Regions from separate parts of the Nocardia spumae genome, predicted to be linked through region 2. Evidence: predicted binding sites of a transcription regulator. Region 2 holds the regulator's gene; the other holds the start of a gene.
The links. Region 2 encodes HspR, which represses chaperone genes until heat shock. Its sites were predicted from a motif close to ANNTGAGTNNNNNNNACTCANNT; they were not measured.
Positions count from the first base shown of each region.

Region 1 (15,448 bases), 320 kb from region 2:
GCGATTGCATCAATTCCGCGGCCGTATTGGGCCCACCCCGGACCAGCACGATCGGAAGTTGCACGGCCAGTACGTATCCGGCCACCAGCAGCCACACCGGCAACACCCGGCGGCGCGTCCGCAGCGACAGCAGCACGACCAGTCCGACCAGCAGCCACGCGGGAACGACGGTCCATCCGGGAGGTGTGGCCCAGGGCGTCGACGGCAGCCAGCGCGCCCATACCCACGGCCCGCCCAACAGCGTCGGGACGATACCGAGCGACGTGGCGCTGTGCAGCAGCCGGCGCGTCCCCGCCAGACTCGTATCGAGCGCGGTGTGGTCGGCCAGGGTCAGATAGACCGCCACCCAGGCCGCCAGGATCGCCACCGAACCCAGCCACAGCCCCGCGCCCGCACGGGCGACCGACCGCACCGCCGCCGGACCACTGCACTCGGGTTCGCCCGTCGGCGGGCGCAGATACCGATCCAGCACCGCGACGGCGAAGGCGACGAACGGCACCACCACGGCCTTCTCGAAGAAGAGCAGACCCACGATCAACACCAGCACACCGGAGACGGCATAGCGCCCACGTCCGGTGCGCACCAGCAACACCGCGTCCGCGATCACCCAGGCCAGCGCGAACTGCAGCGGCAGCGCGTTCAACGACGCCGCCCACCACGCGAACGCCGGCAACGTCAGCGGACAGAACAGATAGCCGATCAGCGGGACCAGCACGACCCACCGCGGGGTCTGCCCGGGTCGCGCCGGGATCAGCACCAGCAGCATCCGCACCACCGCGATCGACGCGGCCAGCTGCAGGATCAGCATGGTGACCACCGGCCCGGCCCACTGCAGCGGCGCGATCTTCGTCACCACCCAGGCGGTGACGAAGGCCAGCGGCATGAAATGGCCGTCGTGGTCGTACAGCAGCAGGTCCGCCGACCACAGCGGATAGCGGTCCGCGCGGCCCACCAGGATGAGATCGTCCCAATAGAAGTAGCCCCGACCGGCCACCCGGCCGCGAAGCGCGATCTGCGCGACGACCAGCAGCGACGCCACCAGCAGGATCGACGACGAGCGGTGCGCGAACGACCGCGCGGCGCCGGTGGACCGGTCGCGCTGCGACGGATCCACCGCACTGTCGGCCACCGTCCGGGCGGTGATCACCCGGCCACCCGCGATCCTCGGGTGAGGCCGGGCGCGGAGAACATGACATCCCACCCTAGTGGCCACTGCGTCGCGGGCGGCGAGTCAGGAGGTCATTCGAAGGACGGTGCGCGTTTGCCGAGGAATGCGGCGATACCCTCGGCGCCGTCGGGGGAGTCGGCACAGGCGGCGATGAAGGCGGCCTCCCGCGCGGTCTGTTCCTCGAGCGTATGCGAGGAGCTGACCAGCAGCAGCTTCTTGACACTGGCATTGGAGTGCCGCGGTCCCGCCGCGAACTCCGCGACCAGTTCGTCGACGGCGGAGGCGAGCTCGGCATCGGGCACCACCCGGTGCAGCAGCCCCCAGTCCAGTGCGTCGGCGGCCGACAGCGTGCGGTTGGTGAACATCAGTTCCTGGGTGCGGCGCAGTCCGATCAGTCGCGGCAGGTAGTAGGAGGCGCCGCCGTCGGGGCTGAGTCCGGCCCGGGTGTAGGCCATGGTGAAGGCCGCGGATTCGCCCGCGAGCACCAGATCACCGGCCATCGCCAGGCTGAATCCGGCACCGGCGGCCACACCGTTGACCGCGACGATCAGCAGCGCGTCCATCCGGGCGAAGGAGGACAGCGCCTCGTGCAGATCGTCGGCCAGACCCTTGACGTACGCTCCGGCGCCACCGTCCTGGGCGGCCATCGCCTTGAGATCACCGCCGGCGGAGAAGAACTTGCCCGCGCCGGTCAGCACAACCGCCTTCAGAGCGGGATCGTCCACACACTGCCCCGCGATCTCGGCCAGTTCCCGGCCGAGGACGTGGTCGATACCGTTGGCGGCCTTGGGCCGGTTCAGGGTGATCCGGGCGACGGGGCCGGTCCGCTCGAAGGTGATCGTCTCGTACTCGCTCATGGGCTGCCTTTCGCTCGAGTCTGCGGGCCCAGCATGACAAACCGCCGCACGCCGTGCGACGCCGCCACCACCCAGGCATATCCGGCATCCGGGAACGGAAACGCCGGGCCGGTCATTGCGGAACGAGTTCGAGTCGTACCCCGAGCAGCCGGACCGGCCGATCGAGTTCGAAACGGTCGACGATCTCGAGGGCGACCGCCACGATCGCCTCGGCCTCGATCGTCGGTTCGGGCAGCTTCTTCTGCTTGGTACGGGTGTAGAAGGTGTTGGTACGCACGGTAACTCCCACCCGCACCCCGACCCGCCCCGCCGCGGCCATCTCCGCGGCGACCTCGCGGGCCAGTCGCGCCACCTGCGCCCGGACCTCCGCCCGCTCGGTGAGATCGTGCGGAAAGGTCTCGGATTTGCTGCGTCCCACCGGAATCCGGGGTTCGGTCACGACGTCGGTATCGCCCGCCCCGTGGCCCAGCACCCACAGGTAGGGACCCGTCGACGGGCCGAATTCCGCGGCCAGCACCCGGCGATCGGAAGCCGCCAGTTCGGCGACGGTGTTGATCCCCAGTGCCGACATCCGCTGTGCGATGCGCGTACCGATACCCCACAGCGCACTGGTCGGCCGATGTGCCATCAGCTCGTCCCAGTTCTCGGCGGTGAGCCGGAATATCCCGGCGCCTGGATGGGCGACGGCGACGGAATCGTTCCGGACATCCTCGTCCGTAACGGTATTCGGCTCCTCCCGCACACCCTTACCGACGGCCTTGGCGAATCCGGTGGCGAGCTTCGCGCGAAGTTTGTTGTCGCCGATGCCGATCGAGCAGGTGAGCCCCAACTCCGCTACGGCACGTCGGATCTCGCGGGCGAGCGCCTCCGGATCGTCGGTATCGGCGGCGAGAAAGGCCTCGTCCCAGCCCAGCACCTCGACCCGCACCGGGAAGCGCCGCAACACCTCCATCACGTCGTCGGAGGCCTCCTCGTAGGTCGTCATATCCAGCGGCAGGAAGACTCCCTCCGGACATTTGCGGAGTGCGGTGCGCAAGGGCATCCCGGCTCGCACGCCGAACGCCCGCGCCGGATACGACGCACAGGTCACGACTTTGCGAGGTTCGTTCGGATCACCGTTTCCGCCGACGATCACCTGCTGCCCGCGCAGCTCGGGATGACGGCGGAACTCCACCGCCGCCTGGAATTGGTCGAGGTCGACGTGTAACAGCCACCTGGCCACAGGTCCGTTCTTACCGCACCGGACCGACACCCGAGCGAACTTTCCCGGGCGCGCCTTGCACCCCTCGAAAAACAGAACTAAATTCTGGATATGAAGATTCGAGATCGGTTACTGCTCGCCGCCGAGCGGCAGTTCGCCGAACAGGGGGCGCTCGAAGCGACACTGAGCCGAATCCGGGAGGACGCCGGAGCCAGCGTCGGCGCGCTGTATCACCACTTCCCGGACAAGGCGGATCTGTACCGGCAGGTGTGGGCCCATGCGCTGGCCGACTATCAACAGTGTTTCTGGGCGAGCGTCGCCGACAGCGCCGATGCCCGGGAAGGAGTAGTCGCGGGGGTCACGGAGCACCTGCGCTGGGTCACCGACAACCGGTACCGCGCAACCATTCTCATGTCACCCCGGCCGCCCGGGGTGCGCGACAGCGACAGCAACCGCGACTTCCTGGTGTCGGTGGCGCGCTGGTGGCGTACCCACGCCCGCTACGGCGCGGTCCGCGACCTCGACTTCGACCTGCTGTACGCACTGTGGCTCGGCCCCGCCCAGGAGTACTCCCGGCAGTGGGTCGGCGGCGGTGTCACCGCGGCGCCGATCGATGTCGCGGAGGTGTTGGCGACGGCGGCGTGGACGACGCTGCGCCACGACGGACGCGCGTGACGACTTCTCGACCACCGAAGGCGGTACCCATGGATATTTCGACCCAGGACCGGGCGCGGGACGAACTCACCCTCGAGCAGGCGCGTGCGGTGCTGGCGGCGCAGCCGTTCGCCCGGCACGTCGGCACCGAGATCACCGAATTCGGAGGCGGTGTGGCGACATTGGTGGTCGGGCTACGGCCCGAGCATGCCCAGCAGTTCGGATTCGTCCACGGCGGCGTGCTGGCCTATCTGGCCGATAACGCGCTCACCTTCGCCGCCGGATCGGCCCTCGGCCCGAATGTGCTGACCGGGGGTTTCAGCATCACCTACCTGCGCCCGGCGCAGGGCGCGCGGTTACGCGCGCGGGCCGCCGTCACCGACGCCACCCGCCGCCAAGCCGTCACCCGCTGTGAGATCTATTGCGACACCGATGATTCCAGCACGCTGTGCGCATTGGCCCAGGGCACTGTCCGCACCGTCGACCGCACCGTGCGTGGCAACCGGCTGAGCCCTGTCCGCGATCGCACACCGGGGCGTCCCGGACCGGAGCACCGACCGTAGGATTTCGGCATCACGATCATAAGGATGAGCCGATGACCGACCCCTCGGACCGCCACCCGGACATCGCCCCCCAGAGCCCGGCACCCGCGGTACGCATCACCGACCACGAACGCGCCCAGGTGGCCCGCCAGCTACAACTGGCCCTCGGCGACGGCTCGCTCGATCTCGGCGAACTCGACCAGCGTCTGGCCGCCGTCTACGCCGCGCGCACCCGGGCGGATCTCGCGGCCGTGACCGCCGATCTGCCGGTGGCCGCCGCGACCGAACCCCTGGTGCTGAGCACCATCGCCGGGTCCATCCGCAAGGACGGCCAATGGGTCGCGCCCGCGGAGATCACCGCGACCGCGGCCTCCGGTTCGGTGCGACTCGACTTCTCCGAGGCGATCTGCCCGCATCCGGTCGTGGAACTGCACATCGGAATCGGCTCCGGCAGTGTCCGATTGACGGTTCCGCACGGCTGGCGAGTGGACCTCGACCGGGTGGCCCTGGCCAGCGGCCGCACGAAGAACAAGGTCACCGAGCCGCCGCTGCCCGGATATCCGACCCTGCGCGTCGACGGTTCGATCGGCTCCGGATCCATCCGCGCCCGCTATTCGAAACCGCCACGCCGCTCATTTCTGTCCTGGCTGCTGCGACGGTAAGGGCCGTACCCCTCGGGATACGGCCCTTCGGTCCGCGATCAGGCGGTCGCCGCGAACGCCTGGCCGGCGTAGGCCGGTTCGGCCACCGGTTCGATGGCGTAGGCCAGGATGTCGGCCACGTCGGCGACGGGGCGAACATCCAGGGCGGCCAGCACCTCCGCCGGGACCTCATCCAGATCCGGCTCGTTGCGGGCCGGAATGAACACGGTCTTCAGCCCGGCGCGCTGTGCGGCGAGCAGCTTCTGCTTCACGCCGCCGATCGGCAACACCCGTCCGTTCAGCGTGACCTCACCGGTCATACCGACATCGGCGCGCACCTGCCGATCCAGTGCCAGCGACACCAAGGCGGTGACCATGGTGACACCCGCGGACGGTCCGTCCTTGGGCACGGCGCCGGCCGGGAAGTGGATGTGGATATTGCGATCCAGCACCTTCGGCTCGATCCCGATCTCCTCCAGATGCGAGCGGACGTAGGTCAGCGCGATCTGTGCGGACTCCTTCATGACGTCGCCCAGCTGACCGGTCAGGGTCAGCGAACGCTCGCCCTCGGCGGCGTTGGCCTCGATGTAGAGGACATCACCACCGGCGCCGGTCACCGCCAATCCGGTCGCCACACCGGGGACCGAGGTGCGCTCGACCGAATCGGGGGTGAACCGCGGACGACCCAGGTAGTCCTTCAGATCGCCCAGACCGATGGTCAGCGACTCGGAAACCGCTGCGACATCGGACTTCTCGCGTCCGGAGCCATAACCCAGCGCGGGGTCGTAGCCCAGGTCGACGACGGTGGCATCACCGGTCGCGGCACCGAGTTCGTCTTGCGACAGCCGAGTTGCCGCCTTGCGCAGCGCCTTCGCGAGCAGCCGCTCCAGCTGGCGCACACCGGCTTCCCGGGTGTAGTTCGCCGCGATCTCCCGCAGTGCCTCGTCGGTGAACGAAACCTCCTCGGCGGTCAGCGCATTGCGCTCCAGCTGCCGGGGCACGAGGAAGTCACGAGCGATCGCGACCTTGTCGTCCTCGGTGTAGCCGTCGACGGTGATCAGCTCCATGCGGTCCAGCAGCGGGCCGGGAATGGTCTCCATGACATTCGCGGTCGCGATGAACAGCACATCGGACAGGTCCAGATCCAGATCCAGGTAGTGGTCGCGGAAGGTGTGGTTCTGCGCGGGGTCCAGCACCTCCAGCAGCGCGGCCGCCGGATCGCCCCGGAAGTCCGAGCCCACCTTGTCGATCTCGTCCAGCAGGACCACGGGATTCATCGAACCCGCCTCCTTGATCGCACGGACGATCCGGCCGGGCAGGGCGCCGACGTAGGTGCGGCGGTGACCGCGGATCTCGGCCTCGTCGCGCACACCGCCCAGGGCGACACGCACGAACTTGCGGCCCAGGGCACGAGCCACGCTCTCACCGAGCGAGGTCTTACCCACGCCGGGAGGGCCGGCCAGCACCATCACGGCGCCGGATCCGCGACCGCCGACGACCTCGAGACCGCGGGCGGCCCGCCGGGCGCGCACGGCCAGGTACTCGACCATGCGGTCCTTCACCTCGTCCAAGCCGTGGTGATCGGCGTCCAGGACGGCACGCGCGGCCGACACATCGGTGCTGTCGGTGGTTTTCACACTCCACGGCAGATCCAGCACGGTGTCGAGCCAGGTCCGGATCCAGCCCGATTCCGGGCTCTGATCGCTGCTGTGCTCGAGCCGGTCGACCTCGCGTAGCGCCGCCTCGCGGACATTGCCGGGCAGGTCCGCGTTCTCGACGCGGGTGCGGTAGTCGTCGGCGCCGTCGGGCTCGCCTTCGCCCAGCTCCTTGCGAATCGCGTTGAGCTGCTGGCGCAACAGGAATTCGCGCTGCGACTTCTCGAGCCCCTCGCGCACATCCTCGCTGATCTTCTCGGTGACCTCGGCCTCGGCGATGTGGTCCTTGGTCCAGCCGATCAGGGTGGTCAAACGGGCCGCGACATCGGGGGTGTCGAGCAGTTCACGCTTCTGCTCATCGGTCAGATACGGCGCGTAGCCGGCGGTATCGGCCAAGGCCGACGGGTCGGTCAGCCGGTTCACCATATCGATGACCTGCCAGGCCTCACGACGCTGCAGGACCGAGACGACCAGCTGCTTGTATTCGGCGGCCAGTTCCTTCGTCGCGGCATCGGGCGCGGGGGTGTCGACCGGTTCGGCCTCGACCCACAGCGCGGCGCCGGGTCCGGTGACACCGTGCCCGATCTTGGCGCGGCGTTCGGCGCGCAACACCGCGGCCGCGGCGCCACCGCGCATCCGGCCGACCTGTTCGATGGTCGCGATCACACCGTAGGCGGCGTAACCCTCGTCCAAGCGCGGCGCCAGCAGCACGGAATCCGAGTTCGCGGCCCGCGCGGCGTCGATGGCCGCCTGCGCCGATTCGTCGAGTTCGATCGGGACGACCATGCCCGGCAACACGACCGGGTCGGTCAGGAACAGCACCGGTAGACGTTGTGGGGTACTCACAGTTCTAGCCCCTTCCAAAGCATGCCCCGGATCCTTCGGTTTCTTCGCCTCCAGGGTTGAGCGTTACCTACTCAACTGCGAGCCCGTCCGAGTTGTTCCACCCCCACGTTCACCGGCAGCGAACGACGGAGCACGGCAGACAGCCAGGCCGTTCGACAGGAGATCACCGAACTCAACTATCGACCTGCGCGCTTCCGAGACGCAGGTAACAGGCCGATTCGGTACGGTTTCGACGAATACGCCCACCTATGTGCAGCGAGGTGCTCGATGCTCATCCGATTCGAGGTCGAGAATTTCCGCTCGATACTCGCGCCCGCAGAGCTGTCCATGGTGGCGGTGGACGAGCGACCCGAAGTGCGTGGCTATCCGAAAATTGGGGGTTTCCCTCGTGCCGGTCGCAGCCATCTTCGGGCCCAATGCCTCGGGGAAATCCAACGTGCTCGCAGCGCTGGCCTGGCTTCGAATGGCAGTTCAGAGCTCCCTGCACAGGTGGGATGAGGGCATCCCACCAAGCCAGTCGCGCGAGTATTGGTGCGCATGCCGGTCACGGAACAATCCACATCGAGTGGAACGACGCGGCGCCACACCATCTGAGCCGCCGCGTATTCGCCCACCGTTCACCCGGACGAGTGAGGTACCTCGCGCCGGCGGTACTCACCCACGGAGAATCCGTCCGGATCGGTATGCACGCCGAAGAATCGCCGGGTGGTGGCGTCCGCGGGCAGGTACGCCTCGACCGCGATTTCACCCAGCGCGATGTCGAAGGCCGCACCGAAGGTGGTGACGGTGTTGACGAAACACAGTTCGACTCCGCGGTGTTCGAGCCGGATGTGCAGTGCGACGTCGGCCGGGTCCGGTGCGGGATGGGCCGGCTCGAGACCGGCCAACTCCTCGTACAGTTCGTGCAGGTACGGATCTCCGCTGCTGTCGGCCTGATGGGCGAGGCGCGGCAACAGAAAGGCGCGAACCTGCGCCGGATTGCGCAACCGCGACATCAGTCCGTTCGGATGTAATCCCAGTCGCATCATATTGATCGGCGGTCGCAGCAGATCCGGCGCGGCTCGATCCAGGAACACCCGCACCGCGCTGTTGGCGAGGAGCAGGTTCCACCGCCTGTCCACGGCCAGCGCCGGATAGGGCTCATGTGCGAGCAGCACCTGCTGGACCGTCTCGCGAGCTCGCGCCAGATCCGGATCATCGAGCGGTCGGTCGTGGAACACCGGCGCGTATCCCGCGGCGACGAGCAACCGATTGCGTTCGCGCAGTGGCACATCCAGCCGGTCGGCCAGATGCAGCACCATCGCGCTGCTCGGCAATGTCCGGCCGGTCTCCACGAAGCTGATGTGCCGGGCCGACACATCGGCCTCGATCGCCAGGTCCAGTTGACTGAGGTTGCGGCGATGCCGCCACTCACGCAGCAGCCGTCCGACCGGGCGATCCGTACTCATCCGGACAGTGTGGGCGCACTACCCGAACGGGCGCTATTACATCCGATGTAATCGACAACCTCCGCGCGCACCACCGAGAGTCGGTCCATGACTGAGAACCGCAACCTGGTCGTCGACGGCTTCCGTGAATTCGCGGCCGGCAACACCGATATCCTGCGCGAACTGCTGCATGAGAACTTCATCGAGCACAGCCCGGGCAACCCCAGCGGTCGCGACGCGTTCATCGAGTTCATCGCCACCGCACCGGTCGCGGGGGCGCACCTCGACCTGAAGCGCGTGGTGGCCGAGGGCGATCTGGTCGTGCTGCACTACCACCTGGACTCGCCGGGCGATTCACGCGGCCTCGCCGTCGTCGATATCTGGCGGGTGGCGGACGGACAGATCGTGGAGCACTGGGATGTGGTGCAGCCGGTACCGGAACCCGCGCTGACGCCGCATGGGATGTTCTGAGCGACGATGTGGCGGCCCCGCTGATTTACACTCGATCGCGTGGCGACCTCCTCCGCGTCCGCACCGGTCCCGATCGGCGGCCGGCAGGCGCGATGGCAGCCGCACAACGATCGGCGTCGGGAGCTGATCGTGTCGGCGCTGATCGAACTGCTCGAGGAGTCCGCTTCCGGTGCCGAGGTGTCCATGCAGCAGATCGCGAATCGGTCCGGGCTGGCGAAATCCGTGGTGTATCGACAGTTCTCGGGTCGTGATGAGCTCGATCGGCGGGCCCGGAGCACGATCAGTGAGCAATTCGTCGACACCATCGACGCCGCCCTGGACGTCTGGGACGGCTCGATTCATCAGATCCTGCGCCGCACCGTCGCCGCGGTGGCGGACTGGATCACCGAACACGGCCGGCTCTACGACTTCGTCCGCGGCGGCCCGGCCGTCGGCGATCCCGACGATGTGGATGCGCTGAGCAGCGTCAAGGCCACCATCGCGGCCCGGACCCGGGCACTGGTCACCGGCCTGGCCGGGGTCGTGGGAGTGGTCGACGAAGCGGCGGCCGACACCATGACCTTCGCGATCGTGTCGATGACCGAGGCGACGGTGAGTCGCTGGGCCCGGGATCCGCGGCCGCTGCTGAACCGCGACCACCTGATAGCCGAGGTCGCGGGCTACGCCTGGAGTGTGCTCGATGGCGCGGCCCGCGTCCACGACCTGACGCTGGATCCGGAACTTCCGCTGATCGAGTTGATCGATCTGCTCGCGGGTGATCGTCCGGTCGACGATCAGGCCGCGAGCCAGCCCACCAGCGGTCCGACGATCGGCAGCTGAGCCACCGCGGCGGCCGGCCGTCGGCGCTCGGGTTCGCCCCGGTACCGCGAGTGTTCCCCGTCCACGTGGAGCAGCGACCACAGCATGCGCGTCACCGGATTCATCAGGCCCAACTCATCGGCCAGTTTCCGCATATCGCCGAAGTAGCCCGACAGGATCCGGCGCGAATGCGGTGAATTCCAGAAGGCCTCGTCGATGACTTCGCGCGGAATGTCGAATTCCCGTGCGAACGAGGCCGGGGGAGCCATGATCTGGCCGGCCAGCCAGCGCATGGTGATCGGAAACGCCAACCCGCACACGGCCGTTCCGACCGGGCCCATCCGCTCGATATGCGCCTTCAGGAATTCTCCGGCGAAGGAGATGTGGCGCGCCTCCTCGGCGATATGGATCTGCATGGTGCGCAGCACCGCCGGCGGCATCGTCGCACCCTCGCGGATCACGGCCTTCTGATAGTGGTCGATCGGTTCCTCACCGCCGAGGATGCCGATGAACAGAATGGTGTGCGCGTATCCGCCGAGCACTCCGATCAGTGGCGATGTCGCCCGGAACAGCGGCCGCATGCCGGGGACGTCCACGCCGATCCGGTTGATCAGTTCCTGGAACATCTGGATGTGGTTGCACTCTTCGGTCATCTCGTGCAGGCAGTACCGGAATTCCGGAGCTCCGTTGGGGAGCTTCATGATGTACTGCATCATTCCGCGGATCAGGATGCTCTCGAAGGCGGCGCCCACCTTGATCACGTTGGCGATACGCCATTTCCCGATCTCGATCCGACGATCCAGCGGCAGCGACCGATACCACTCGGTTCCACCGAGCGGATCGAGTTCCGGTGAGAGCACCCATCTCGGATCGTCGGGATCGATCGCCAGTTCCGGTGAATCCCAATCGATATCGAGATAGGGATCGAAATTGCGGTGGACCGACCCCTCCGACAGGATCGCCAGCGTTTCCCGGTACTCCGGGCCGAACGGATCGGTGCGATCCGATTGCGACAGCGTCATCGATGTCTCCTTGCTCTGCGGAACACCCGTTCCCGGCCGGGCCCGACAGCTGGGCTCGGCGGGTACCTCCTCGGTGACCGGCACCACAGTGGGTGATGACCTCCAGAATATATGGGACTCGCGGTCTCAGACAATCCCCTCGGCGCCGGAGATTCGCCGGGCGGCCGTCGGACGACACCCGGCCGCACCCCGATTTCCCGCGCCGACCTGGGCAAGTGCCGCCCCGCCGCATTGACACCACCTGGCCCCGGTGAGAATGTGGGGGACCCAGTCAACTCGCAAGTCCGCACGGCGCAAGGGGGATCCAGGATGGCGTTGGTCGCCGGCGGTGTGTTCATCGACTGGGAACAGCTGACCGGGCAGTCCAAACTCGTCGTGGATCTGATCACCTTCCCGATCTTCAGCGCGCTGGCCGGCTGGCTCACCAACTGGACCGGCGTGCTGATGCTGTTCTGGCCGTTGCAATTTCGCGGCGTACGCATTCCCGGTCTGCAGGTGCTCTATCCGTACTTCCCGCGCCGCGTCCAGGTGTTGCCCACCTTCTCCGGTGACGGCAAGCGGCTCGGCTTCCAGGGATTCATCCCGGCGCGCGCGGAGAAGATGGCCAGCATTTGCGTGGATATGGCGATCATGCGGATCGGCAGCCCGCGCGATTTCATCCACGAACTCGATCTGGAGGGAATCGCCGATTACATCGCCGACCGTGCGCACGAACAACTGCAGCAGATCGTCGACGATGTGATGTACCGGGAGAATCCGGAACTCTGGCGGGCCGTACCGCGCCCGGCGAAGCAGATTCTCTATCAGCGCATCGACCGGGAACTGCCCAAATTGTGCCGTCGCGGATTCGAACAACTCGGCGACAATGTCGACCAACTGATCGATATCAAGAGTTTCGTGATCCGCTATCTGCAGGCCAATCCCGAGATCCTCAAGGACCTGACCACCACGATCGCCGCGCCCGAGCTGCGGTTCATGGTGCGCATCGGCCTGCTGGGCGCACCGTTCGGCCTGTTGCTGGCCCTGTATATGCATGTGCACGACGACATTCCGGTGATCGGCTGGATCCCGGGATGGCTGGTGGTCCTGGCCGCGGCCGCGATGATCGGCGTCCTGGTGAACATGATCGCGATCAAGATGGTGTTCGAGCCCGGCGATCCACAGCCTCGCTACAAATATCTGTGGCGCCAGGCCCTGCTGGCCAAACGGCAGCCGCAGGCCGCCACCGATCTGGCCCACATCCTGGCCTACCAGGTGCTCACGCTGCCGAATCTGTCGGCGGAACTGCTCGACGGCCCCAATGGTGACAAAACTCGCCAGTTGGTGGAACATCTGATCGCCGATGAGATCCGCACCCAGCTGGGGCCGACCCGCTCGGTGGTGCGCGCGGCGTTCGGGGCACGCCAGTTCGACAATTTGCAGGTGGGCGCGGCCGGCGCCGCGGTGAGCCTGGCGCCGAGTCTGGTCGAGGACGAGGCCTTCGCCCTGGATCAGGCCCGCAAGATCGACGAGTTCGCCGCCCGCAAACTGAAGCAGCTCACGCCGGGTGAATTCATGGAGATGTTCTACGCATCGGTCGAACAGGACGCCTGGCTGCTGTATCTGCACGGCGCCGCGCTGGGACTGGTGGTAGGCGGGATCCATTTGCTGATCTTCGGCTGGTGAGAAATACAAGCACGCGTGCTTGCATTTTTTTCCACCCGTTGCCATGCTGTCGTCATGGCTGATCTGGAGGCGTTGCTCGGCGATTTCGAGGCCGAATGCGTGGATCTCGACCACCTGGTGGCTCCGCTGAGCCCGGCCGACTGGGCCCGGCCGACGCCGGCGGCGGGCTGGACCATCGCCCATCAGATCGCCCATCTGACCTGGACGGACGAGGTATCGACGATCGCGGCCACCGATGCCGGCGCCTTCGCCGAACTACTCCGCGAAGCCGCCGCGAAGATCGCGACCTTCGTCGACGACGCCGCCGCCGATATGGCCACCACGCCGCCGCCGGACCTGCTGGAACGGTGGCGCCGCGGCCGCCGGGGTCTCGCGGATGCCTTGCGAGCGGTTCCGGCCGGTACGAAACTGCCGTGGTTCGGACCACCGATGAGCCCGATGTCCATGGTCAGCGCCCGGCTGATGGAGACCTGGGCGCACGGCCAGGATGTGGCCGACGCGCTCGGCGCGGCCCGGACACCGACCGCGCGCCTGCGCAATATCGCCCATATCGGGGTGCGTACGCGCGATTTCGCGTACACCGTGCACGGTCGGCCGATACCGGCGGAGGCGTTCCGGGTCGAATTGACCGCCCCGGACGGCTCCCTGTGGAGCTGGGGGCCGGAGGAGGCCGGACAGCGGGTCACCGGATCCGCGGTGGATTTCTGCCTGCTGGTCACCCAACGTCGCCATCGTGACGATCTACCGCTCCATACCACCGGGAAGGATGCGGCCGAGTGGCTGACGATCGCCCAGGCGTTCGCCGGCCCGCCGGGAACAGGACGCGCGGTAGGGCAGTTCGCCTGAAACCGGATCGAATAAAGCGGGCGAGCGCCGCTCAGGGTGCGCCGTGCTTATGGCCGACCGGACGCCGTTGGCCGGAGGTCTTCGAGATCGCAGCTCGAAGCTGACGCTCGCCAGCGCCCGTTGATTACCCCTTCCACCCGGGGACAAACCCCGCTCGACGATCACCGCTGCTCGGACACCGCTGTGATCTTTACCGCACGGCATCGGCGTGGCGCGGCGCCGGCCAGTAACCTGGACGCACGTACGACTTTCAACGGTGCGGGTCGGCAACGAGGGGAACAGGGGAGAGGGAAGGACGCACCGATATGCCTCAGCAGTCCGCGCAGTCCCGGTCCACCGGACAAATTCTGCAACACACCGCCGTCGTGCTCGCCGGTATGGCGAGTATCGGCCTGACCGTCGCCGCCGGGACGTATATCGTCAATCAGATCGGCGAGACCCATCGCCCGGGCGTGATCAGCGCGCCCGAAGGCGCGAATGTCCCTGCGCCCGAACCTGATCGAGCCGAATCACCGGCGCCGACCACCACACCCGTCATCGGAACCTGGGGCCTGGCCGCCGATTCGCGGCCACTACAGGTCGTCGTCGCCGGGCCGGTGGCGGTGCCGTATCGGGTCGACACCGGCCCCGTCGTGCCTCCGACGTCGGCTACCGCGACCATGGCCGGCACCCATCCGGGCGGCGTCGGGGGCCGCCTGAATCTGACCGACGACACCTACGTCGGCGCGAATCTGGCCAGTTCACAACGCAATTCGCTGACGGTCACGCTGGATACCAATCTGCCCGCGGCACTGAGCACCACCGATACGCCGGAGGTCGAACCTCCCGGGGATTCGAGCTCGGTCACCGAATTCCGGACCGATGTCGATGTGCACCGAGGCGAGTTCAGCCTCGCGATGAGCGATCCGGTACTGGGGCGTCACGATATGCAGGTGCAACGGCACGCCCGCCCGGCGCCGATTCCGGTCGATCGACCGCAGCGGATCGCGCCGGAGGACGCCGCCGCACCGGTCGGTCACGCGGTCGTCGCCGGCGAGAGCGTCGCATCGGCGGATTCGGATACCGCATCGGCATAGCCGCACGACATCACACGGCCGGGTACCTACGGGTGCCCGGCCGTTGCCATCTCCGCTCCCGTCGAGCACACCCGAAACGTACTGGTCGTCTGCCGCATTCGCCCTTGTCAGCGGTTATTCGCCACCGCCGGCGCGGGCCACACGTTAATCCTCGGTAATCGTTTAATAAAGAGGATTTCTGTAGTACTTTTGTGGCAGTCGGGGCAACAGGGAGGGCCTATGGGCCACATCAGGTACGCGAGTGACGTCGGGGCTCCCGTGGAAGTCGCATTCACCTACGCCGACAACCATCTGTTCGTACCGGATTGGATGTTCGGTATCACGGCATTCGAACCCATCGGCGAGGCCGGCCACGGCCCGGGTGCGCTCTATGCCGCAACCCTTCGACTCGGACTGTGGCGCCCCACGGTCGAGTGTGAAATCACCGAATACCGCCGCAACGCGGTCATCGGATACACCCTGCGCAGGCGCCGGCCGGGGAAGGCGGCGCCTGCGCAGACCACCGCTTCCGATCCGGTAGGAGAAGCGGTCCCGCCGCAGGTCCCGGTGCTCGCCACGCTGACCCTGAGGTTCGATCCG
Region 1 covers NZ_JAJFZL010000001.1:264,407-279,854, reverse strand. The annotation lists gene LKD76_RS01245 (hypothetical protein) at 1-1,147, opposite strand, end outside; gene LKD76_RS01240 (enoyl-CoA hydratase/isomerase family protein) at 1,240-2,025, opposite strand; gene LKD76_RS01235 (DNA polymerase IV) at 2,138-3,247, opposite strand; gene LKD76_RS01230 (TetR/AcrR family transcriptional regulator) at 3,338-3,901, shown strand; gene LKD76_RS01225 (PaaI family thioesterase) at 3,931-4,443, shown strand; gene LKD76_RS01220 (DUF1707 SHOCT-like domain-containing protein) at 4,476-5,084, shown strand; gene lon (endopeptidase La) at 5,123-7,504, opposite strand; gene LKD76_RS01210 (helix-turn-helix domain-containing protein) at 8,182-9,012, opposite strand; gene LKD76_RS01205 (nuclear transport factor 2 family protein) at 9,100-9,462, shown strand; gene LKD76_RS01200 (TetR/AcrR family transcriptional regulator) at 9,502-10,281, shown strand; gene LKD76_RS01195 (AurF N-oxygenase family protein) at 10,236-11,282, opposite strand; gene LKD76_RS01190 (DUF445 domain-containing protein) at 11,592-12,947, shown strand; gene LKD76_RS01185 (TIGR03084 family metal-binding protein) at 13,002-13,793, shown strand; gene LKD76_RS01180 (hypothetical protein) at 14,099-14,869, shown strand; gene LKD76_RS01175 (SRPBCC family protein) at 15,089-15,448, shown strand, end outside.
Region 1: lon (endopeptidase La) is a predicted target of HspR. The motif match lies at 7,619-7,641, and genes of this name have one in related genera.

Region 2 (15,448 bases):
GCAGCTGCGGGTGGTGGCCGAACTGCGGCGCTACGCCGACTCCGTACTGCCGAGCGCCCCCGCGTCCTGAGCCGGCCGTGCCCACCGGGAAACGAGTGGTGGCGCCGCCGCCCGGGCGGCGGCGCCGGCCCGCTCGGGTACCGTAGCGGCGTGAGTTACCAGGTCAGCGACCGGGCGCCCGGGATCGCGGGCGAAGCGCACCTGTTGGTCGCGGCCGCGCGGCAGGCCTTCGCGCCGCATTCGGCCCCGGCGCGGCTGCTCGGCGACTGTGCGCGGCGCCTCGAACAACCGCTGCGCGTGGCGCTGGCCGGTCAGCTCAAAGCCGGAAAGTCGACGTTGCTCAACGCACTGGTGGGTCAGGACATCGCCCCGACCGATGCCACCGAGTGCACTCGGATGGTGACCTGGTACCGGCACGGTTCGGCGCCACGGGTGACGGCCCTGGCCGCGGACGGCGCGCACGCCGATGTGGCGGTACGCCGCACACCCGGTGCCGACGGCCTGCCCGGTGCGCACGGGCTGAGCTTCGATCTGTCGGCTCTGCGCTGGAATACCGCCGGCGATCACGAGGTCGACCACCTGGACGTGCAATGGCCGACGGCCACTCTGGCCCGGACCACCATCATCGATACGCCGGGGACGTCCTCGCTGTCGCGTGAGGTGTCGCTGCGCACCTCCACGCTGCTCGCCCCGGAGCCGGATGCCGCGGTGGCGCTGCCCGAGGCCGACGCGGTGGTGTATCTGCTGCGCCGCCTCGACGCCGCCGATATCGGATTCCTCGAGCGCATCGGTGCGGGACACGAAGAGCAGCAGGGTATCTCGGGTCCGTTGGGAGTGATCGGGGTGGTCTCCCGCGCGGACGAGATCGGTGCGGGCCGTATCGACGCCCTGCATTCGGCCCGGGAGGTATCGGCCCGCTTCGCCACCGAACTGGAGCGAACGGGCCTGTGCCAGGAGGTGATTCCGGTCGCGGGCCTGCTCGCCTTCGCGGCCGCGACCTTGCGTCAACGCGAATTCGATGCCTTCGAGGCCTTGGCCGGTGTGTCGACCGAGGACCTGAGCGTCGCGCTGCTGTCGGCCGACCGGTTCTCGCACCCGGAGCTGCCGCTGCCGGTGCCGGCGCGACTGCGCGCCCACCTCGCCGCCCGCTTCGGTCTGTTCGGCATTCGGATGGCCGTGACCCTGATCCGGCTCGGTGTCCGCGATTCCGCCGCATTGGCGGCGGAATTGGCGCAGCGCAGCGGTGTGGACGAGTTGCGATCGGTGCTCGATACCCAATTCGCGCAGCGCGCCGATCAGTTGAAGGCGCATTCGGCGCTGACCGCGGTCGCGCGCATCGTGGCCGCGCACCCGGGAACTCGTGCCGACGAGTTGCTACCGCGCATCCACAGGCTGTTGGCGGATGTGCACGGATTCGCGGAACTCCGATTGCTCGGCCGACTGCGCACCGACGAACTGCCCCTGCCCGCCGACGATCTCGCGGAGTTGCATCGCCTGATCGGCGGAGCCGGGATCGCGCCGCATCTGCGGCTCGGACTACCCGTGGATTCCGCACCGGACATGCTGCGCACCCGTGCCGTCGCGGCGGTGAACAAATGGCGGGCCCGCGCCCGCCACCCCCTCGCGGATCAGCTCACCACCAACGCGTGCCTGACCGCGGTCCGCAGCGCGGAAGGTCTGGTGGTGCAGTTGCGGGAACCGGAGACCGCGCCACTGCAGCAGGTCCGGCGACCGCCACGCTTCCGGAGCTGAGTGGTCGCACGTGACGTAGGTCACGGCGACGAGCTGTCACAGCGCTCCCCCTCGGGTGTCGAAACCGGATGTAAGGACCGAAAACCGTCGGTCGACGATCCCATCCGAGGACACATCATGCCCACCGTGACGACACTCGATTCCTTCATGACCTACCGCGACACCGGTGCGGGTACGGTGCCCGTGGTCTTCCTGCACGGCAATCCGACCTCGTCCTATCTGTGGCGCAATGTGATTCCGCATGTCGATCCGCTGACCCGCGTGCTGGCGCCCGATCTGATCGGGATGGGGGAATCGGGTAAGCCCGACAGCGGCTATCGGTTCGCCGATCACGCTCGCTATCTCGATGCCTGGTTCGATGAGCTGGAGTTGGACGAGGTGGTGCTCGTCGGGCACGACTGGGGTGGGGCACTGGCCATGGACCGGGCCGCGCGCCATCCCGAGCGGGTGCGCGGGATCGCGGTGCTGGAGACCTTCCTGCGGCCGCTGGCCTGGTCGGATCTGCCGCAACAGGGTCAGGATCTGTTCCGGCGCTTCCGGTCACCCGAGGGGGAGCGAATGATCTTGCAGGACAATATGTTCATCGAGTTCAACCTTCCGTTCGGCGCGAAGAGCCTGACCCCGGCCGATCTGGATGTGTATCGAGCCCCCTACCCGACGCCGGAGTCGCGGCTGCCGATGCTGGTGTGGCCGAGGGAATTACCGCTCGACGGCGAACCGGCCGATGTCGTCGCCGTGATCGAGGACTACGGCCGCTGGATGGCCGCGACCCCGGATATCCCCAAGCTGGTGATGGCTGTGGACAACGGTGTCGGGATGGGCGGGCAGGAGTCGATCGATTGGGCGCGGCGCACATTCGCCGCGGTGGAGGTCGCGAACATCGGCCCCGCCGGACATCACGCGCCCGAGGATCGGCCCGATGCCATCGGCACGGCGGTCGCCGAGTGGGTGAGCCGTCACGGGCTCACCACCCGGCGGGATTCGGCCGGGGAGCTGACAAGCACTCGATGACCTGTGCGGTTGCGCGGTCCGGGAGATCGCCGGACGATCGGTCGATGACCGCCGACCCCGCCGATGAGCACAGACGCGCTACCGAACTGGTCGATCGCGCCGTCGCGGGGGACCGCGGCGCGATCACCGAGGTCGTGCGAACGCTGCAGGATCCGCTGTACCGCTTGGCCCTGCGCATGACCGGCCGTCCCGTCGACGCCGAGGACGCGGTGCAGGAGATCCTGCTGCGCGTGGTCGGCAATCTGGCGAGCTGGCGCGGTGAGGCGAAGCTGTCGACCTGGGCGTATCGCATCGGCGTGAACTATCTGCTGAATCTGCGGCGTCGCAGTCCGCAGGAGGCGGCCCGGCTGGATCTCGACGTCTTCGGCGACAGTTTGCTGGCCGGGCTCGCCGACGACGACTACCGGGGGCCGGAAGCGACCGTGCTCACCCGGGAGGTGCGTTTGGGGTGCAGTCAGGCGATGCTGCAGTGTCTGAGCCGGGACGAGCGGATCGCGTTCGTCCTCGCCGACGTCTTCGAACTGAGTTCCGCCGAGGCGGCCTGGATCCTCGACATTACCGCCGCCGCCTATCGGAAACGGCTGGAGCGAGCCAGAACTCGGCTCGGCAACTTCCTGAACGCCACCTGCGGTGTGGTGAATCCGGCGGGGCCGTGCCGCTGTGCCCGCCGGGTGCCGGCCGCGATCGCCGGCGGCCGGATCGACGCGAATCGTCCGGCCCTGGCGGCCCATCCGGTCGCGGCCGGTGGCCGCACCGCCGAACGAGCCGAACAGCAGATGATCGGCTTGCACGACGCCGCATCGGTCTTTCGCGCCCATCCCGACTACGCGCTGCCGCCGGCGCGGCTCGACGCGATCGCGCGCCTGCTGAACTCCGGACGTTTTCCGATGCTCGATCGCTGAGCGTCACACCTCGATCACTGAACTACCCGGATCCACGAGGATCTTCGCGTGCTTGTCCGGACTGCCCAGTGCGGTGAACGCGTTGTCCACACCGCTGAGCCCCACCGTGCCCGTGATCAGCGGCGCGGGATCGACCTTGCCGTCCGCGAGCATATGCAGGGTGTCGCGGAATTCGCCGGGGTCGTAGCCGAAGGCGAAGCGGAGCTCGATCTCCTTGTTGATCGCCATCGCGGGCCGGAACCGGTCGACCTCCATGCACACCCCCACCACCACGATCCGGGTCGAGGGCGGCGCGGCGGTGAGGAGCTGGTCGATCATGCCGGGGACGCCGACACATTCGAAGACGACCGGACCGGTCGGTGCGGCATCGAGGGTGTGGGCGATGCGGAACAGATACCACCAGGGCAGTTTCGGCACACTGCGCAACCGCGCCATGGCGTCGAAGCCGAGGTTGAGCACATCGGTGACGCCGGAGATCCGGCCCTTGGCGGGATTGGCCTGCCACGGTGATTCCAATGCCGGATCGACCACCACATTGGCGCCGCACTGCCGGGCCAGCTCACGCCGCCGTGGTGAGAAGTCGCTGGCGACAATGTTCTTCACGCCCGAGGCGCGCAGCATGCTGATCACCGCCAGGCCGATCGGGCCGCAGCCGACGACGAACGCCGTCTGCTTGCGCCCCACCCGCCCCTTGCGCACCGCGTGCCAGGCCACCGCCATCGGTTCGGTCAGCGCCGCGTGATCGGTCGACAGTCCGTTGGGAACCGGAAAGGTCATCGACTCCTGGACGACCACCTGCTCGGCGTAGCCGCCGGGCGCCCGCTGCGACAGCCCCGTCAGTTCCGGCTCGCGCCCGTTACGGATGATCGGCAGCGCCACCACCCGGGTGCCGGGCGCCCATCGTTTGCGGCAGTCCGGGCCGTATTCGACTATCTCCCCGCAGAATTCGTGGCCCAGCACCACACGCTGATCGGATCGCATGAAGTTCTGGTAGCCGGTCGCCGCCGCGAGCTCGGCGAGATCGTCGCAGTGCAGACGGGCGTGCAGATCCGAACCGCAGATCCCGCAGCGCGACACCGACAGCAGCACCTGGCCCGGTCCGGGCCTCGGTGCCGGAATGTCGGCGACTTCCAGCTTGCCTTCGGAACACACCACGGCCTTCATATTCGAACGGTACCGCGCAGTCGGGTGGCGCTGCCGCGACTTCGCCCACCTCCACTGTGGCCGGTTCCACTCGGAAGCCGGCCCCTCGGGGCGGCGCCTCCGGCGACTGCCCGAATGAGCTCGTGGCACAGCCGGATCCGTGGGTTGCCCTCCGGTGAGGCGGACCCCGCGCAGACGGGTCGGCCGGCTGTCGGGATCCCTCAACGGTGCGATGCGGCCCTGCGCAGTTCACCGGCGCTCTACCATCCAGGGGTGAGCTCCCGATCGTCCTCTATGCCTGAATCGCCGCGTGCGGCCGCACCGGGGATGCGGGCCCGCGATATGGACCGGGTTCGGGTCCGCGCCCTGCTGGACGCCGCCTATGAGGAGGGGCAGCTCGGCGCCGACGAGTACCACGATCGATCCGACCGGGCCGACGCCGCGAAGACGATCGGGGAACTGCGGCGGCTGGTGGGGGATCTGCAAGCTCCCGCGGGTGTCGCGGGCTGGGCCGAACCGCCCCGCCCGGGGGCCGCGCGGAGCACAGGGCGGTATCCGGCGCGTATCCGGGCTCGGGCCGAGGATCGGGACCGCACCTGCCGCGCCCTCGACGCCGCCTTGGCCGACGGCCAGTTGTCCGCGGACGAGCATGAGGCGCTGACCGCCCTGACCGCCGATGCGAAGACCCTGGGCGATCTGGCGGCCTTGACCGAAGATCTGCAGCGCCCGGCCGAATCGCCGATCGATCCGCGTTCGCGGGCGAATACCCGGGCGGCGTGGCTCACCGGTGCGGCGGCGGTGGTGGCGGTCGCCGCGGCGGTGGGTGGCTATCTGCTGACGCATCGGTCCGCGCCGGTACCCGAACCGGTGGCCGCGCCGGTGCCGCAGCGGGTGGCGCCCGTCGTGGTCGAGACCCCGGATCTCACCACGGCCGCGGGATTCGAGAAGTTCCGCCGGGACTTTCAGGCGAAATTCGGCGATACCACCGTCGACGAGGTGACCCTGTTCCCCGACTACGCATCGATCGACCGGACGTCGGCCGCACAGCCGAATCGGGTTGTCGACTACTCGTATCGCGGTGGCTTCATGGCCACCAGCGCGCCGACGACCCGCTCCGCCGACAAACCGATCTTCGATCTGGCCGGTGTGAACGCGGCCGTACTGGCCGATCTGATCGCCCGCGCCGTCCCGATGCTGAAGGTCGAGGGCGGTGCGGTGAGCCACCTCGACATGGGCATCGACAGCAGCACCGAGGTGCCGACGATCAGCATCTATGTCGGCAACAAATTCAACGAGAGCGGCTACCTGGAGGCCACCCCCGCCGGTGAGCTGATCCGGGCCTACCCGTTCGGCAGATAGGTGCGGATGTGATGGCGGCTTACGAATCGACGGCCAACAGTGGTCTGCGCGTTCGCGATACGGATCGAGTGGATGCGTGCGCACTCCTGGACGCCGCGCGTGACAACGGGCAATTGACCGATGCCGAACATGCCACCCGTACCGCCGCGGCGATGCGGGCGCGCACCTTCGGTGAGGTGGAGGCCGTTGTCGACGATCTGCAGATCCCGGCCAATTTGGTCGACTCGCCCGTGGTCAGTCCAGCCCGGCGCCGGTCGTCGCGTCGCTGGATCGTGGCCGCCGCGGTGGTGGCCGGGGCGGCGTTGATCGGCATGTTCTGCGGCTGGGTGAGCAGCGAGGGCGGTCCGATCGGGAAGCCCGCTCCCGCGGATATGACGACCGCGGCGGGTATCGAATCCTTCCTCGCCGCCTATCGCGCGCATTTCGGTGACCTGTTGGCCGACGATGTCACACTGCATCCGGACAACGCGTCGATCGAGCGACCCGGACAGGGTGATCCGGCGAAGTCCGAAAGGATCTCCTACAAAGGCGAATTCGACACCTGGACCACCAGCACCCGGGAGCCGGACCTCGCGCCGATCGATCTCGGTGCGATCGATGTTCCGAAACTGGCGGCGCTGATGGCCGGCGCCGCGCGCACGGTCGGTGCGCCGCAGGCGCCGATCAGTCACCTCATCATCGACCGCACGACGCTCGGCGTCGGGAAGGAGCCCGTCATCACCATCTATACCGAGGGCGCGCGCGGTGGCTATCTGGTGACCAGCCTGGCCGGTGAGCCGCTGTACGTCTCCAAGGCCCGATAGGCCGGGTACGTGGCGCGCGGGCCGGCGGTTTCATCCGTTGCCGCGGGGTAGAACCACATCGAGAGCAATCGCCGGGACCCACGAGAGCAGGTGACGGGATGAGCGCGCACGACGACCGGATCGCCCGGGAACTGCTGGACCGAGCCGGGACCACCTATGCCGCCGAGGCCGGGATATCGCTGGCCGACAAGCCCGCCCCGCTGTTCCAGTTGCTGATGCTGTCCCAATTGCTCAGTACCCGGATATCGGCGCGGATCGCGGTGGCCGCGGCGCGCGAGTTGGTTTCGAGCGGATACCGCACCGCGCAGCGCGTCGCTGACGCCGACTGGCAGGAGCTCGTCGACGCGCTGGGGCGCGGCCACTATCGCCGCTACGACGAATCCACCGCCACCCGGCTCGGCGCCAACGCGTCGATGATCCTCGATCACTACCACGGTGACCTGCGCGAACTGGTCGGGGAATCGGATCGAGACCCGGTCCGGCTGGCCGAGCTGCTGCAGCGGTTCCACGGCATCGGACCGACCGGCGCCGACATCTTCCTGCGCGAGGTTCAGGATGTGTGGACCTGGCTGCGCCCGCATTTCGACGAACGGGCGCGCCGCGGCGCCGGCCTGCTGCACCTGTCCGAGGATCCGGCCGACCTCGATCGGCTGAGCCGCGCGGGGCGCGACGCCGAATTGGCGGCCGCGCTGGTCCGGGTGAGCCTCGACCAGGACCTCGCGGGCCGGGTGCTCGCCGCGGCCGGGTGAGAAACCCACGTGATTCCGCGATAAGCGCAGGTCGCGGGCGGTTTCGCCGCGCCGTCCGGTGAGGCGGGCACGGTCCCTCGAATCCGATCCGCGAAATTTTCCGTCCGGCCGGGAATGAACTTCCGGCCCCGCTCGTTGAGCTGATCAACGCAAGGTTGAGCGTAATGGACTCAAGTCTCTGGTTGACTCCGAGCGGATCGGAGTGCAGGATTGAGCCGACCACGCTCAGTGTTGCTGAGGACCGTGCTCCGTGCGGTGTCAGGGGCCGAACCGTCAGGTACGGCAAGACCCTCGGGTACGGCAAGGTCCGACCCGGTGCGAGACCTTCGTGCCGAGCAGGCCCACCCTGCACCACCCACACAGTTACATCACCAAGGAGGAACCCACTATGGCTCGTGCGGTCGGTATCGACCTCGGGACCACGAACTCGGTCATCGCTGTTCTCGAAGGCGGTGAGCCGGTCGTCGTCGCCAACTCGGAGGGATCGCGCACCACTCCGTCGGTCGTCGCGTTCGCCAAGAACGGCGAGGTACTCGTCGGGCAGCCGGCGAAGAACCAGGCGGTCACCAACGTCGATCGCACCATCAAGTCCGTCAAGCGCCACATGGGCGAGGACTGGACCGTGGAGATCGACGACAAGAAGTACACGGCGCAGGAGATCAGCGCCCGTACCCTCATGAAGCTCAAGCGCGACGCCGAGTCCTACCTGGGCGAGGAGATCACCGACGCGGTGATCACCGTGCCCGCGTACTTCGAGGACGCGCAGCGCCAGGCCACCAAGGAGGCCGGGCAGATCGCGGGCCTGAACGTCCTGCGCATCGTCAACGAGCCCACCGCGGCCGCGCTGGCCTACGGCCTGGACAAGGGCGACAAAGAGCAGACCATCCTGGTCTTCGACCTCGGTGGCGGCACCTTCGACGTCTCGCTGCTGGAAATCGGCGAGGGCGTCGTCGAGGTTCGCGCCACCTCCGGTGACAACCACCTCGGTGGCGACGACTGGGACAACCGGATCGTCACCTGGCTGGTCGACAAGTTCAAGGCCAGCTCGGGCATCGACCTGACCAAAGACAAGATGGCCCTGCAGCGCCTGCGTGAGGCGGCGGAGAAGGCCAAGATCGAACTGTCGTCGAGCCAGTCGACCTCGATCAACCTGCCCTACATCACCGTGGACGCGGAGAAGAACCCGCTGTTCCTCGACGAGCAGCTGACCCGCTCGGAGTTCCAGAAGATCACCTCCGATCTGCTGGACCGCACCCGCGCGCCGTTCCAGTCGGTGATCAAGGACGCCGGTATCTCGGTCAAGGACATCGACCACGTCGTGCTCGTCGGTGGCTCCACCCGTATGCCCGCGGTCTCCGAACTGGTCAAGGAACTGACCGGTGGCAAGGAGCCCAACAAGGGCGTGAACCCTGACGAAGTGGTTGCGGTCGGAGCGGCTCTTCAAGCCGGTGTGCTCAAGGGTGAGGTCAAGGACGTCCTGCTGCTCGATGTGACCCCGCTGTCGCTGGGTATCGAGACCAAGGGCGGCGTGATGACCAAGCTCATCGAGCGCAACACCACCATCCCCACCAAGCGGTCGGAGACCTTCACCACCGCCGACGACAACCAGCCGTCGGTGCAGATCCAGGTCTTCCAGGGTGAGCGCGAAATCGCTTCGCACAACAAGCTGCTCGGCTCCTTCGAGCTGACCGGCATCCCGCCGGCCCCGCGTGGCGTGCCGCAGATCGAGGTCACCTTCGACATCGACGCGAACGGCATCGTCCACGTGACCGCCAAGGACAAGGGCACCGGTAAGGAGAACACGATCAAGATCCAGGACGGCTCCGGCCTGTCCAAGGAGGAGATCGACCGGATGGTCAAGGACGCCGAGGCGCACGCCGCCGAGGACAAGGCGCGTCGCGAGGAGGCGGAGACCCGCAACCAGGCGGAGTCGCTGGTTCACCAGACCGAGAAGTTCATCGCCGACAACGCCGACAAGGTGCCCGCCGACACCAAGGAGAAGGTCGAAGCGGCCATCGCCGAAGCCAAGGAGGCACTGCAGGGCAGCGATATCGCCGCGGTGAAGTCCGCGGTGGAGAAGCTGGCCACCGAGTCGCAGGCCCTGGGCCAGGCGATCTACGACGCCTCCGCGGCCGAGGGTGCGGCCGGTGACGGAGCCGAGGGTGCCGCCGGCGCTTCCGATTCCGATGACACCGTCGTCGACGCCGAGGTCGTGGAAGAGCCGGAGAAGAAGTGACCGAACAGAACCCGAAAGAGGAGCCGGTCACCATCGTCGACAACCGCAAGATCGATCCGAACGGTGCAGTGCAGGGTGATGTGAGCGAGGGTGCGGCGTCCGACCAGGACGCCGCGGCCTCGGCCGGCGAGGAGGCTCTCGCCGACACCATCAGCGCCGAATTGTCGGAGCGCACTGCTGATCTGCAGCGGCTGACCGCCGAATACGCCAACTACCGACGCCGCGTCGACCGCGACCGCAAGGCCGCCATCGATTCGGCGAAGGCCGGCGTGGTCACCGAATTGCTCGGTGTACTCGACGATCTGGATCGCGCCCGCGCCCACGGTGATCTCGAGTCCGGACCGCTGAAGTCGGTCGCGGACAAGCTCGCCGACGCGCTGCAGAAGCAGGGCCTCGAGGAATTCGGTGTCGAGGGTGAACCTTTCGACCCGACCCTGCACGAGGCCGTGCAGCACGAGGGTGAGGGCCACAACCCGGTGATCGGTGTGGTCATGCGCAAGGGTTACCGCTTCGGTGATCGCGTCCTGCGCCACGCGCTGGTCGGCGTCACCGACGGGGTGGCGGATCTGCTCGGAACATCGGACACTACGAATGCCGGCCGAGATGCCGACGGTGCCGAGTAACACACAGCCGCCGGCTGTGCCGCGCGACGGCATGAAAGGAGGAGATGCCCGGTGAATCGGGAGTGGCTGGAAAAGGACTTCTACAAAGAGCTGGGTATTTCCTCCAGCGCGTCCTCCGACGAGATCAAGAAGGCCTACCGCAAGCTGGCCCGGGATCTGCATCCGGACAAGAATCCGGGAGATACCAAGGCCGAGGAGCGTTTCAAGGCGGTCAGCGAGGCGCATGCCGTGCTGGCCGATCCGGAGAAGCGCAAGGAGTACGACGAGGCTCGGCGGTTGTTCGCCAGCGGCGGTTTCGGCCGCGGCGGCTACGCCCCGGGCGGCGGCTACACCGGCGGTGGCGGATTCTCGAACGAATTCAACCTGGGTGACATCTTCGGCGGCGCGAACGCCGGAGCGGGCGACGGTGGCCTGGGCGATATCCTCGGTGGCCTGTTCAACCGGGGCGGTACCCGGACCACCTCGCGGCCGCGGCGCGGCAGCGACGTGGAAACCGAGACGACCCTGGGCTTCCGCGAGGCCGCACAGGGCGTCACCGTTCCGCTGCGGATGACCAGTCCGTCGCCGTGCACCACCTGCCACGGCAGTGGCGCCAAGCCGGGCACCAGCCCGCGAGTGTGCCCGCACTGCAACGGAAGCGGCGTGATCAGCCGTAACCAAGGCGCGTTCGGGTTCAGCGAACCCTGCGACGACTGCCGCGGTACCGGCTCGATCATCGACGATCCGTGCACCGACTGCCATGGCACCGGTATCCAGAATCGGACTCGCACCATCACCGTGCGTATCCCGCCCGGGGTGCGCGACGGTCAGCGGATCCGGCTGGCCGGACAGGGCGAGGCGGGTCTGCGGGGTGCCCCCGCGGGCGACCTGTACGTCTCCGTGCACGTCAGCCAGGACAAGGTGTTCGGCCGTAACGGCGACGATCTGACCCTGGTGCTGCCCGTCAGTTACAGCGAATTGGTGCTGGGTACAACGGTTTCCGTGCCTACACTGGAAGGCAGAGTCGGGGTCAAGGTGCCACCCGGCACCGCCGACGGCCGGACGTTGCGGGTGCGTGGGCGCGGTGTGCCCAAGCGCGGCGGCGGCGCCGGCGACCTGTTGGTCACGGTGAAGGTCGCGGTACCGCAGAAGCTGGACGACGACGCCGCCGAGGCGCTGCGGCGCTACGCGGAGGCGGAGAAGGTCGGCGGGTTCGACCCCCGTGCCGGTTGGGCAGGTGCGTAATGAACGGTGATCCGAAGAACCGGGCAACCGGCACCGAGTACTTCATGATCTCGGTGGCGGCTCAGCTGGCGGGGATGCACGCGCAGACGTTGCGGACCTACGACCGGCTGGGATTGGTTACGCCGCAACGCACATCGGGCGGCGGGCGGCGCTATTCGTCCCGGGATGTGGAGCTGTTGCGCGAAGTGCAGCGGCTGTCCCAGGACGAGGGCGTGAACCTGGCCGGAGTCAAACGGATCATCGAACTGACCAACCAGGTCGAAGCGCTACAGCAGCGCGTGGGTGAACTGACCGCCGAGGTCGATCGGCTGCGCTCGGGTCACCGGTCCGTTCCGCCCCAGCACAGCACCGCTCTGGTGGTGTGGCAACCGCGCAACAAACGGCGGTAGGCGAAATAGGCTGTGCGACAGCGCTCCCGGACATCCCGGGAGCGCTGTTCGCTATCTCAGGGCTGTTCCAGAACGTCGAAGGGGATGGTCACTTCGACGGGCTCGTCGAGCAGCAGAACCCGTCGGTGCACCGCATGCGCCCGGTATCGGCGGCCGGACCAGTCGAGGCGGTATTCCTCGATCTCCTCGATCCGTTCTTCCTTCTGATCGAGCCGGACGATCAGATATCGCGGAATGCCCGCGGATGCGTACTGAATGCGTTTGTCGGTGATATCGGCATCGATGGTCGATTCCGAGGTCACTTCGACAATCAGCAGAATGTGTTGCCGCACGGTATTCACGTCGTAGGGCTCGCAGTCCCGCATCCAGATGTCTGGGTAGCGGATGTTCAACCGCCGATCGGCCGCGCTGGACTCGGCATCGGCGAAACGGGCGGCCACGTCGGAATCGACCACCATGCACGGTCCCCCGTCGCGCCTGGCCGCCTCCAGCAGCCCCGCCAATCTGCATACCACCCGGCTGTGCACCGCACTCTGTGCCATCATGCGGACCACACGGCCGTCCACGATTTCGATGTCACCGAGGCCCGAGGTTGCTCCTGCGGCGAACTCTTCGGCCGTTACGCGCCGACCGTCGGGAGCGCTCATACCGTGCATCATTGCAGCCTGAACCCGCCGCGGCGAGCGAAGCTTCGGACGCGATCATCACAGCGGGCGTCATGCGGGGGTCTTCGAGAGTGTGCTCACGCCGTCGGTGAAGATGATCATTGTTCGCAGGTGTACTCACGGCCTACTCCCGGATTCCTGGTCGGCGAATCACGGCGGATCGCCTCTACCCAATACCGCAACGGCATTCCCCGGCCACGTGATCCCCGAACTAATCGTGCAAACCACGCCTCATTATGGGGTTTTCGCGGAATCTCGTCGAGGTTTGCACGATCTGTTCGGGCTGCGACAGGACCAGCAGAGTGTTTGCCACACCCAGCCGAGTGCCGTCGCAGTACTGAAGGGTTGGTGAGGCGTGCTCCCAGCCGGTGGCCTGTATTGCGGCCCGACTCCCGTGCAAGCGTCCGCCGGGTATCCGCGGCCGACATCTCATGCAGTCTGGACAGGACCAGCTCGTAGTCGCGTTCGGTGTCGGTGCGCGCGGGCCATTGCGATTCCAGGTGGTGGCAGTAACTTTCGAATGCCAGCCGTCGCTGGACGGTGGCTACGGTCAGGCCCGGCTCGCGTGGTGGCCACCAGCAGCCGACACCGATGAGAACGCCGCACATGGTCACCATCAGCGCAGTCGTGATCACGAACATGATCAGTTCACCTCATCCGGTGCCGCGAGGTCTGCTCCCGCACTGAGGTAGTGCTGCCGGGCGAAGTCGCGGATGAGCTCGATCACCAGAGCCGCCGACGGTCGAGAATCGCTGGGCGGCAGTTGTTTCCACACCCGATAGCCGTCCTCGGGATCCGTCGGCGCGGGCAGAGCGACGCTGGCCCCGATCGGCGCGATGGTGACCGAGCGGCGATACATCTCGGCATACAGTTCGTAGTCCTCGAACGGGATATCCGGTTCCAGCAGGAAGGTCCATCGCCGGCTGTGGGTGTGCAGGATGATCGGGCCGGTCGCGGTGCCGCGTGCGGTCAGTGCGTCCAAAACACGCCCGCCGAGAGGCTCCGGCATCGTAATCGCTGCTATAACACCAACTTTCACGACGATGCGGTTAGCATAGGGTTCAACCGAGGCTGGTAGGCCGTACCGTTTTCGGTAGAAGTCGCGTCTGCCGTACGCACTATCGGTCGGTTCCGAAACCGGCGATTGATTCATGGGTACCTCACGAATGTCGTTGGGGTAGCGATCCGGTGGCGATCACGGTCCGCGTAGTGGCGACGCGGCGGCGGGGTGATTCGGCCGCACACAGGAAACAGCGCGTAGAAGCCTTGTGGAGGCTGAAAATGGGGACCCGGAAAATCGGTGCGAACGCGCAGGGTGGTTCCCGAAACGCATGCGAAATGGTTCCCGATTCGGGAGCCGATGACCACCCGAAGGGGGGAACACCATGACCGACCGTGACAGCAGCATCACCCGCCGCCAGTTGGGGCGCTACCTTCGTGAAGCCCGTGAGGCAGTCGGGATGCGCCTGGAAGATGCCGCAGCCCTGATGGAATGGGGTAAGAGCAGCCTGCAGCGTCTGGAGAAGGGGCAGAACCAGAAAGTTCGCATCCGCGATCTTGATGGCCTGATCGAAATCTATGGGATAGAAGGAAGACAAGCCGATGGACTGCGCGGGCTGGCGCAGGAGGCGGCGGAGAAGTCGTGGTGGCACGAGTTCGGCAGTTCGATACCGCCCACCTTCAGTGTGTACATGGGGCTCGAGTCTGCGGCTCGTCGGTTGACGTCATATCAGCCCGACCTCGTGCCCGGGCTGCTGCAGACCGTCGATTATGCTCGGGTGCTGGTTCGTGATGCGTTTCCCGACGAGTCCGACAAGGAGATCGAAGCGAGGGTAGCGCCTCGAATACATCGCCAGCATCTGATCTTTCGAAAGCGGATGCCGGTCGAGATCGACGTGGTGGTTTCCGAGGGCGCATTGCATCGTGTTATCGGGAGCCGTCACATCATGGCCGAGCAGCTGCGTCATCTGGTCGATGTCAGCACTCGACCGAACGTCAGTGTTCGGGTACTTCCCTATTCAGCCGGGATGCCGACCGGCGACCTATCGTTGAACGGTACGCACAGGCTCATGCGCAGCTTCGACAAGCAGCGCTGGGTGAAGCCGCGTCCAGGGACCTGTTGCGGGTGGGAGCAAGGGAGTGCAAGCATGAATATTGATCTGTCCGAAGCGAACTGGTTCAAGAGCAGCCGCAGCGGTGGAGCAAAGGAATGCGTAGAGGTAGCATTCCTGGACGGTGGACTGACCGGAGTCCGTGATTCGAAGAACCCGGCCGGTCCGGCGTTGTTTTTCACTCCCGGCGAGTGGGACGCCTTCGTGAAAAACGCATCGTACGGTGCTCTCGACTTGGCGTAAGGGCATCCGGCACGGGTTCGAGCCGACGGCGAACTTGCTCGAGCTCGATGCCATCCCGGTGCGGGAATGACAGCGAGCGCGTGATGGTGGCGAATACTATTGCCACACACAGGGTTTGAAGTTTGTAGAGGTCGCCTGGCTCACCAACGGTCCTGTCGGCGTTCGTGCTTCGAGAAATCCTACCGGACCGGCGCTGATTCTTGTCGCCGACCAGTGGGATGCGTTCAACGCAGGTCTG
Region 2 covers NZ_JAJFZL010000001.1:585,448-600,895, forward strand. The annotation lists gene LKD76_RS02420 (dynamin family protein) at 1-70, shown strand, start outside; gene LKD76_RS02425 (dynamin family protein) at 151-1,752, shown strand; gene LKD76_RS02430 (haloalkane dehalogenase) at 1,870-2,763, shown strand; gene LKD76_RS02435 (RNA polymerase sigma factor) at 2,808-3,665, shown strand; gene LKD76_RS02440 (zinc-binding dehydrogenase) at 3,669-4,829, opposite strand; gene LKD76_RS02445 (DUF1707 SHOCT-like domain-containing protein) at 5,103-6,167, shown strand; gene LKD76_RS02450 (DUF1707 SHOCT-like domain-containing protein) at 6,179-6,970, shown strand; gene LKD76_RS02455 (HhH-GDP family DNA glycosylase) at 7,069-7,719, shown strand; gene dnaK (molecular chaperone DnaK) at 8,108-9,955, shown strand; gene grpE (nucleotide exchange factor GrpE) at 9,952-10,578, shown strand; gene dnaJ (molecular chaperone DnaJ) at 10,630-11,802, shown strand; gene LKD76_RS02475 (heat shock protein transcriptional repressor HspR) at 11,802-12,191, shown strand; gene LKD76_RS02480 (Uma2 family endonuclease) at 12,248-12,838, opposite strand; gene LKD76_RS02485 (DNA-directed RNA polymerase subunit beta) at 13,500-14,009, opposite strand; partial or broken gene LKD76_RS02490 (helix-turn-helix domain-containing protein) at 14,317-14,835, shown strand; gene LKD76_RS02495 (DUF397 domain-containing protein) at 15,004-15,210, shown strand; partial or broken gene LKD76_RS02500 (DUF397 domain-containing protein) at 15,320-15,448, shown strand, end outside.